Regions from separate parts of the Rhodococcus kronopolitis genome, predicted to be linked through region 1. Evidence: riboswitches for the same ligand, from Rfam matches in the RefSeq annotation. Region 1 holds a riboswitch; the other holds the start of a gene.

Region 1 (4,256 bases):
TCCGCGGCGTCGGGATCCCAGTCGGCGGCCGCCATCGCCCGCACCAGCTCGTGGGCGGTGGCCTCCACGGCGTCGACCCGGGTGCGGGACTCGGCACCGTCCACGCCGACCTCGGACTCGCTGAGGCCCAACGCCTCCCGCAGGCCCGGCACGTGCTGTTCGCCGCCCCACATCTGCCGGGCCCGCAGCATCGCCAGCACCAGCTCCACCTCGGCGTCGCCGCGCGGCGCCTGACCGAGCACGTGCAACCCGTCCCGGATCTGCACGTCCTTGATCTCGCACAGCCAGCCGTCGACGTGCAGCAGCATGTCGTCGAAGACGTCCTCCTCGGGACGCTCGGCCAGGCCCAGGTCGTGGTCCATCTTCGCGGCCCGCATCAGCGTCCAGATCTGCTGGCGGATGGCGGGCAGCTTCGCGGGGTCGAGCGCGGAGATGTTGGCGTGCTCGTCGAGCAGCTGCTCGAGCCGCGAGATGTCGCCGTAGGACTCGGCGCGGGCCATCGGCGGGATCAGGTGGTCGACCAGGGTGGCGTGCGCGCGGCGCTTGGCCTGGGTGCCCTCGCCCGGGTCGTTGACCAGGAAGGGGTAGATCAGCGGCAGCTCGCCGAGGGCGGCGTCGGTGCCGCAGGAGGCGGACATGCCGAGGTTCTTGCCGGGCAGCCACTCCAGGTTGCCGTGCTTGCCGAGGTGCACCACCGCGTCCGCGCCGAACCCGCCCTCGTCCGGCCGCGCCGCCAGCCAGCGGTACGCGGCCAGGTAGTGGTGGCTCGGCGGCAGGTCCGGGTCGTGGTAGATCGCGACGGGGTTCTCGCCGAATCCGCGGGGCGGCTGCACCATGAGCACCACGTTGCCGACCTGCATTGCCGCGACGACGATCTCGCCGTCGGCGTCGGCGGAGCGGTCCACGTACAGCTCGCCCGGCGCGGCGCCCCAGTGCTCCTCGACGCCGTCGCGCAGGTCCGCGGGCAGCGTGTCGAACCACTGTCGGTAGCGGGCCGCGGAGATCCGGATCGGGTTGCCCTCGAGCTGCTCGGCGGTCAGCCAGTCCGGGTCCTGACCGCCCGCGGCGATCAGCGCGTGGATCAGCGCGTCGCCGTCCCCGGCCGCCAGGCCCGGCAGCGCATCCTCGCCGTCGAGCGGGCCGAGGTCGTAACCGGCGTCGCGCATCTGGGTGAGCAGCGCGATCGCGCTGGCGGGGGTGTCCAGGCCGACGGCGTTGCCGATCCGGGCGTGCTTGGTGGGGTACGCGGAGAGCATCAGCGCGATCCGCTTGTCCGCGACCGGGATGTGCCGCAGCCTCGCGTGCCGCACCGCGATGCCGGCCACGCGGGCGGCGCGCTCGGGGTCGGGGACATAGGCGGTCAGGCCGTCGGCGTCGATCTCCTTGAACGAGAACGGCACCGTGATCAGCCGGCCGTCGAACTCGGGCACCGCGACCTGGGTCGCGACGTCCATCGGCGAGAGTCCGTCGTCGCTGGCCTCCCAGGTCTCGCGGCTGCTGGTCAGGCACAGGCCCTGCAGGATCGGCACGTCCAGCGCGGCGAGTTCGGTGACGTCCCAGGCCTCGTCGTCGCCGCCCGCGGTGGCGCCCGCGGGCCGGGTGCCGCCGGCGGCCAGCACGGTGACGACCATCGCGTCGGCCGCGCGCAGGGCGTCGAGCAGCTCCGGTTCGGCGGTGCGCAGCGAGGCGCAGAAGATCGGCAACGCCCGGGCGCCGCGGTCCTCGATCGCCCGGCACAGCGCCTCGACGTACGCGGTGTTCCCGGCCAGGTGCTGCGCGCGGTAGTAGAGCACCGCGACGGTCGCGTCGGCGTCCGCCGCTGCGGACGGCCGGTCCAGGTGGCCCCAGGTGGGGGTGTGCGCGGGCGCGTCGAACCCGAGGCCCGTCAGCAGCACCGTGTCGGAGAGGAAGTTGGACAGCTGCAGCAGGTTCTCCGACCCGCCCTCGGCGAGGTAGGCGTGGGCCTCCGCGGCGACGCCGCCGGGCACCGTGGACAGCTCCATCAGTTCGGCGTCCGGGGCCAGCTCGCCGCCGAGCACGACGGTCGGCAGGCCCGCCGCGAGCACCGCGTCCAGGCCCTGCTCCCAGGCGCGCTTGCCGCCGAGGATCCGCACCACCACCAGGTCGACGCCGTCGAGCAGGCCGGGCAGGTCGTCTACGAGCAGCCGGGCGGGGTTGGCCCAGCGGTAGTCGGCGCCGCTGGAGCGGGCACTGAGCAGGTCGGTGTCGGACGTCGACAGCAGCAGGATCACGGGTGTGGCCTCCTCGGGGTCTCGCGCCCCATTGGTTCCGGAACGGCAGCGCACGAGTGTCTGACTCCCCGGACGTGCCGGGTCACAGTGGCGCGACCGCACCGGATTCGCACCGGTTTCCTCGTGAGCTGTCGCAAGCGCCGCTGAGCCTACCGGTGCGCGGAACGTAACCTGGAGACGATGTCCGCGAACCCGATTTCCCCCCGACCCGCCACCGGCGACCGGTCCCGCCCCGACGCCTGCCCGGGCGCCCTGCAGGTGCACCAGGCCGCCGACGGCGCGCTGGCCCGGGTGCGGCTGCCCGGCGGCGCGCTGACCCCCGCGCAGCTGCAGGTCCTGGCCTCCGCGGCCCACGACCTTGCCGGCGGCGAGCTCGAGCTGACCTCCCGCGGCAACATCCAACTGCGGGCCGTCACCGACCCCGCCGCCTTCGCGGACCGGCTCGCCGACGCCGGGCTGTTGCCCTCGCTCAGCCACGAGCGGGTGCGGAACATCCTGGCCAGCCCCCTCTCCGGACGGATCGGCGGGCTGGTGGACGTCCGCGACTGGACCTCGGCCCTCGACCGCGGGCTGTGCGCCGATCCCGCCCTGGCCGCGCTGCCGGGACGGGTGATGTTCTCCCTCGACGACGGCCGCGGCGACGTCTCCGGGCTCTCCGCGGACCTGGGCCTGCACGCGGTCGGGGCCGACGAGGTGGCGCTGGTGCTCGCCGGCCGCGACCACGGCGCCCGGGTCCCCGCGGCCGACGGCGTCGAGGTGCTGCTCGCCGCCGCGCGCCTGCTGCTCGAGATCCGCGAGGACCAGTGGCGCCTGCACGAGATCGACGGCGGCGTGGAGCGGGTGCTGAGCGGGCTGGGCCTGGGCGCGGGGAGCGCCGACACCCTGGACCTGCCCGCCGTGGGCACCGGGCCGATCGGCTGGCTCGACCACGGCGACGGCGCCGTGACCCTCGCCGCCGGGCTCGCCCTCGGCACCATGAGCGCTCGGGTCGCGGAGTTCCTGGCGGCGGTGGACAAGCCGCTCGTCGTCACGCCGTGGCGTTCGGTGCTGATCTGCGACCTCGACGACTGGACCGCCGAGCAGGTGGTGCGGGTGCTCGCGCCGATGGGCCTGATCTTCGACGAGAACTCGCCGTGGCTGCAGGTCAGCGCCTGCACGGGGCGTCCGGGCTGCGGCAAGGCGCTGGCCGACGTGCGGGCCGACCTGGGCGCCGCGCTGGCGGCAGGCGAGATCGGCGAGGGCCGTCAGCACTGGGTCGGCTGCGAGCGGAAGTGCGGCCGACCGCGCGGTGAGGTTACCGACGTGGTGGCCACCGGCGACGGCTACCGGGTGGATCGGCCGTCGTCCTGAAGCCACTATCGTGGTGCGCATGACCGACTACATCCGCGACGGCGCCGAGATCTACCGTCAGTCCTTCGCCACCATCCGGGCTGAGGCGGACCTGACCCGGTTCCCCGCGGACGTCTCGCAGACGGTGGTGCGGATGATCCACGCCTGCGGCCAGGTCGACCTCGTCGACGACGTCGCGTTCTCCCCCGGCGTCGTCTCCGCGGCACGTGCCGCGCTGCGCGCCGGCGCCCCGATCCTGTGTGACGCGACGATGGTGGCCTCCGGTGTCACCCGAAAGCGACTGCCCGCCAACAACGAGGTGCTCTGCATGCTGAGCGACCCGCGGGTGCCGGTGGTCGCCGAGCAGTTGGGCAACACCCGCTCCGCCGCGGCGCTGGAGCTGTGGGGCCCCAAGCTCGAGGGCGCGGTGGTCGCGATCGGCAACGCCCCGACCGCGCTGTTCCACCTGCTCGACATGATCGACCAGGGCGCGCCCCGGCCTGCGGCGATCATCGGCTGCCCGGTCGGGTTCATCGGTGCCGCGGAGTCCAAGGAGGACCTGATCGTGCGCGCCGGCGAGACCGAGTACCTGGTGGTGCGGGGCCGCCGCGGCGGCAGCGCGATCACCGCCGCCGCCCTCAACGCGATCGCGACGGAGGTCGAGTGATGGCGGGC
Region 2 (4,256 bases), on a different contig from region 1:
ACCGACTCCGTCGGGCCCTCGGTGACCACGCGTCCACTGCGCAGCACCACCAGGTGGTCGCAGTACATCGCGGCGAGGTTCAGGTCGTGCATCGCCGCCACCGTCGTCAGGCCACGGGCGCGGATCAGGTCGAGCAGTTCGACGGACGCCGACACGTCGAGGTGATTGGTGGGCTCGTCGAGCAGCAGCACACAGGGCCGCTGCGCGAACGCCCGGGCGAGCTGGGTCTTCTGCTTCTCGCCGCCGGACAGGCTCTGCCACAACCGGTGTCGCAGATCCGGGATGCCCGCGGTCGCCAGGGCCTCGGTGACCACCTCGGCGGTGCCGACGGCGGCCGGCCTGGCCCAGCCACCGCGATGCGGGATCGCGCCGAGTTCGACGATCTGCTCCACCGTCAGGTCCAGTTCGGTGGACGAATGCTGTTCCACCAGCGCGACGGTCCGGGCGAATTCGCGCCGGTGCATCTCGGTCGCGGGGACGTCGCCGAGCAGCACCCGTCCGTTCTCGGGACGTTCGAGGCGGGCGATGGTCGAGAGCAACGACGTCTTGCCCGACCCGTTCGGACCGATCAGCCCGGTGACCCGCCCGGCCGGGGCCGTGCACGCCACCCGGTCGAGGATCCGGCTGCCCCCGGCCGACCAGGTGACGTCCTCGACTCGGATCTCCGGAGTGTGGTGGCTCATGCGCGAGCCCCCGGCCGCCGGAGCAGCCACACGAACGCGGGCACCCCGACGATGGCGGTGACGATGCTGATCGGAAGTTCCCGTCCCGGCAGGATGCTGCGTGCGGCGATGTCCGCCCACACCAGCAGCAGCGCACCCATCAGCGCCACCACCGGGAGCAGGCGCGCGTGCAGCGGCCCGACGAGGATCCGGGCGGCGTGCGGGACCACGAGGCCGACGAAGCCGATGATGCCGGCCTGCGCGACCAGTGCCGCCGTGCACAGCGAGGCCACCGCGTAGAGCACCCAGCGGGAGCGTTCGACGTTGGTGCCCAGGCTCGCGGCCGCCCGCTCGCCGAACGCGAACGAGTCCAGCACTCGGCCGTAGGCGAGGACGACCGCCATCGTCACCGCGACGACGACCAGGATGCCGACCAGACCGGACCAGCGCACGCCCGCCACCGAGCCGAGGGTCCAACTGAGCACGCGGTGGGCGGCGTCCCGGTCGCCGAGCAGCACCAGCGCCGACGTCAGGGCCGCGGCGAGCTGCCCGACGGCGATTCCGGCGAGGACGAGCCGGCCGGGCAGCAGCACCCCGGACCGGGACGTCGCGATGAGGAACACCAGCAGCAGGCTGCCGAGCGCACCGATGAACGCGGCCGTCGAGACGGCGCCGAATCCCAGCGCGCCGACCGCGCTCGCACCGGTGGTGAGCGCCAGGACCGCGCCCAACGACGCGCCTCCCGACATGCCCAGCAGGTAGGGGTCGGCCAACTGGTTGCCGGTGAGCGACTGCAGCACCGCGCCGCACAGGGCGAGCCCCGCGCCGATCGCCGCGGCCGCCAGCACCCGCGGCAACCGCAGGTCCACGACGATGTGGGTGGTCAGCAGGTCGGTGCCCGGGCCGATGCCGAGGCGTCCGGCGATCGACTCGACGACCGTGCCGAGCGACAGGTCGGCAGCGCCGATCGCGACCCCGGCCGCACAGCTCACCGCGAGCAGCGCGACCAGGATCGCCGACCATGCGGCGCCGGTCGTGGTGGCCGCCCGGACCGGTACCCGGGTGGACGCGGTCACGCCCCGCCGCCGCCCAGCTGCTCGGCGACGAGCGTCGCGCCCTCGATGGTCCGCGGACCCGGCGTGGTCGTCGAGAACGGGAGGACGACGAACGCGTCCTCGCGCACGGCCTTCAGATCCTTCAGGGCCGGGTCGCTCCGCAGGTAGTTCTTCTTCTCCTCGGCCGTGTCCCACGACGCGTCGGCGAGGACGATGACGTCGGGGTTCGCGGCCAGCACCGTCTCCCAGCTGCCGTCGGCCCAGGATCCGTCCGTGCCGGCGAATACGTTGGTGCCGCCGACGGCGTCGATGATCAGCTGCGGTCCACCGGCGTTGCCGCCGACGTACGGGGTGTCGGTGTTGCTGTCGTACCAGAAAATGCTCTTGCCCTTCGCGGGCGCCGCCGCCTCGATGCCGGTCAGCGTCTCGCGCATCCGGGCGACCACCGCGTCGGCCTCGCCCGCGTGGCCGAACATGAGCCCGTAGTCGGTGATCTCGGTCGCGATCGAGTCCCAGGCGACCGCGGGTCGCGCCGACTTGTCCTTGCAACCGAAGGGGGAGACGTAGGTGGCGACGCCGAGCTCGTCGAACGACTCGTGCGAGCCGACGGCCTTGTCGTCGAACGCGCTCGAGTACGACGCCGTCACCAGGTCGGGCTTGACCGCGAGCAGCGCCTCCCGGCTGGGGAAGTCCTTCTCGTCCAGCGCCGGGACGGCGGCGTACGCGGCCTGCCACTGGGGGGCGATCGTGTCGTCGAGGTAGGCCGTGCCGGCCATCGCGTCCTGCGCGCCGATCGACAGGGCGGTCTCGGTGGCGCCCTGGTTGAGGGTGACGCCGCGTTGGGCGGGGCCGTCGAGGGTGACGGTGCGTCCGCAGTTCTGCAGGGAGATCGCGGCGGTGTCGGCGTCGGAGTTGGACGGTCCGCCGCACGCGGACAGGGTGAGCGCGGCAGCGATCGATGCCGCGGCGGTGGCGATGACTCGGTGTGTAACAGGGGTGCGCAAAGCGACCCGCCTTCCATGACTCGTGGAAAACGTGCAGGTATGCGTCACGGCCGGTCTCCTGGCTCAGCAGGGATAACCGTCGCCTACGCCTTCCCGGATGCGTGCATCCAGTGGCTGGGGCCGAACCCCGGGTAGTCGACGTACCTGCTCACAGTGGCGAGTACCGCGCCGGTTTCACACCGGACTTCCCGAACACCGTGACAACGATTGGGAGGATAGTCCATGCGTGCGGGCGGTGATCGGCCCCGACCTGCCCGGGGAAGCGACCCGATAGGGTTGTCGCGTGCGCCCCTCACTGACTGACTACGCCCACCTGGCCGGCGGCAAGGTCCGCGATCTGTACACGATCGACGACGAGCACCTGCTGCTCGTCGCCAGCGACCGGATCTCGGCCTACGATCACGTGCTCGACACGCCGATCCCGGACAAGGGTCGGGTGCTCACCGCGATGAGCGTCTTCTTCTTCGACACCCTCGGCGGGTACAACCACCTCGCAGGGCCGCCGGACGACGAGCGGATCCCGGAGGAGGTGCTCGGCCGGGCCCTGGTGGTGCGCAAGCTGAACATGGTGCCCGTCGAGTGCGTGGCCCGCGGCTACCTGACCGGCTCCGGTCTGACCGACTACCAGCGCACCGGTGCGGTGTGCGGGGTCGCGCTGCCCGAGGGACTGGTCGAGTCGAGCCAGCTGCCCGAGCCGATCTTCACCCCGGCCACCAAGGCCGTGATGGGTGAGCACGACGAGAACGTCGACTTCGCGACGGTCGTCGAGCAGCTCGGCCAGGACCTCGCGGTCAAGCTCCGCGAGGACACCCTGGAGATCTACGTCCGGGCCGCCAACTTCGCCGCGGACCGCGGAATCATTTTGGCCGACACCAAATTCGAGTTCGGTCTCGACCCCGACGGCAACCTGGTGCTCGCCGACGAGGTGCTCACCCCGGACTCGTCGCGGTACTGGCCGGCGGACGGCTACGAGGCGGGCCGGGTGCAGCCGAGCTTCGACAAGCAGTTCGTCCGCAACTGGCTGACCAGCCCCGAGTCCGGCTGGGACCGGGCGTCCGACACCCCGCCGCCGCCGCTGCCGCAGGAGATCGTCGACGCCACCCGGGCCCGCTACATCGAGGCCTACGAGCGGATCTCCGGGCTGTCCTTCGCCGACTGGGTGTAATCGCCACGTCATGGCGCCACCGCATAGGGTGGCGCCATGACTTCGTCCGTCACCCCGGTCACCGCTCCGGTCGCCAAGAAGATTCCGCACGAACGCACTCATCACGGCGACACCTTCGTCGACAACTACGAGTGGCTGCGGGACAAGGAGTCCCCCGAGGTCATCGCGTACCTCGAGGCGGAGAACGCCTACACGCAGTCGCGGACCGAGCACCTCGCGCCGCTGCGCGACACCCTGTTCCAGGAGATCAAGAACCGCACCCAGGAGACGGACCTGTCGGTGCCGTCCCGGATGGGACAGTGGTGGTACTACTCACGCAGCTTCGAGGGCAAGCAGTACGGCGTGCAGTGCCGCTGCCCGATCTCGGCCG

Evidence for each region. Region 1 has a riboswitch for cobalamin ahead of cobN (cobaltochelatase subunit CobN). Riboswitches for the same ligand answer to the same signal wherever they lie in the genome.
Region 2: it holds a riboswitch for cobalamin, as region 1 does, so the genes downstream of both, ACFO6S_RS07805 (ABC transporter substrate-binding protein) here and cobN (cobaltochelatase subunit CobN) in region 1, are expected to answer to the same signal.

What each region holds. Positions count from the first base shown of each region.
Region 1 covers NZ_JBHSFO010000005.1:249,802-254,057, forward strand. Annotated here, with positions in the region: gene cobN (cobaltochelatase subunit CobN) at 1-2,252, opposite strand, end outside; cobalamin riboswitch at 2,287-2,428, opposite strand; gene cobG (precorrin-3B synthase) at 2,433-3,602, shown strand; gene ACFO6S_RS12395 (precorrin-8X methylmutase) at 3,622-4,248, shown strand; gene cobJ (precorrin-3B C(17)-methyltransferase) at 4,248-4,256, shown strand, end outside.
Region 2 covers NZ_JBHSFO010000003.1:249,492-253,747, reverse strand. Annotated here, with positions in the region: gene ACFO6S_RS07815 (ABC transporter ATP-binding protein) at 1-683, opposite strand, end outside; gene ACFO6S_RS07810 (FecCD family ABC transporter permease) at 680-1,738, opposite strand; gene ACFO6S_RS07805 (ABC transporter substrate-binding protein) at 1,735-2,721, opposite strand; cobalamin riboswitch at 2,753-2,936, opposite strand; gene ACFO6S_RS07800 (phosphoribosylaminoimidazolesuccinocarboxamide synthase) at 3,005-3,886, shown strand; gene ACFO6S_RS07795 (S9 family peptidase) at 3,923-4,256, shown strand, end outside.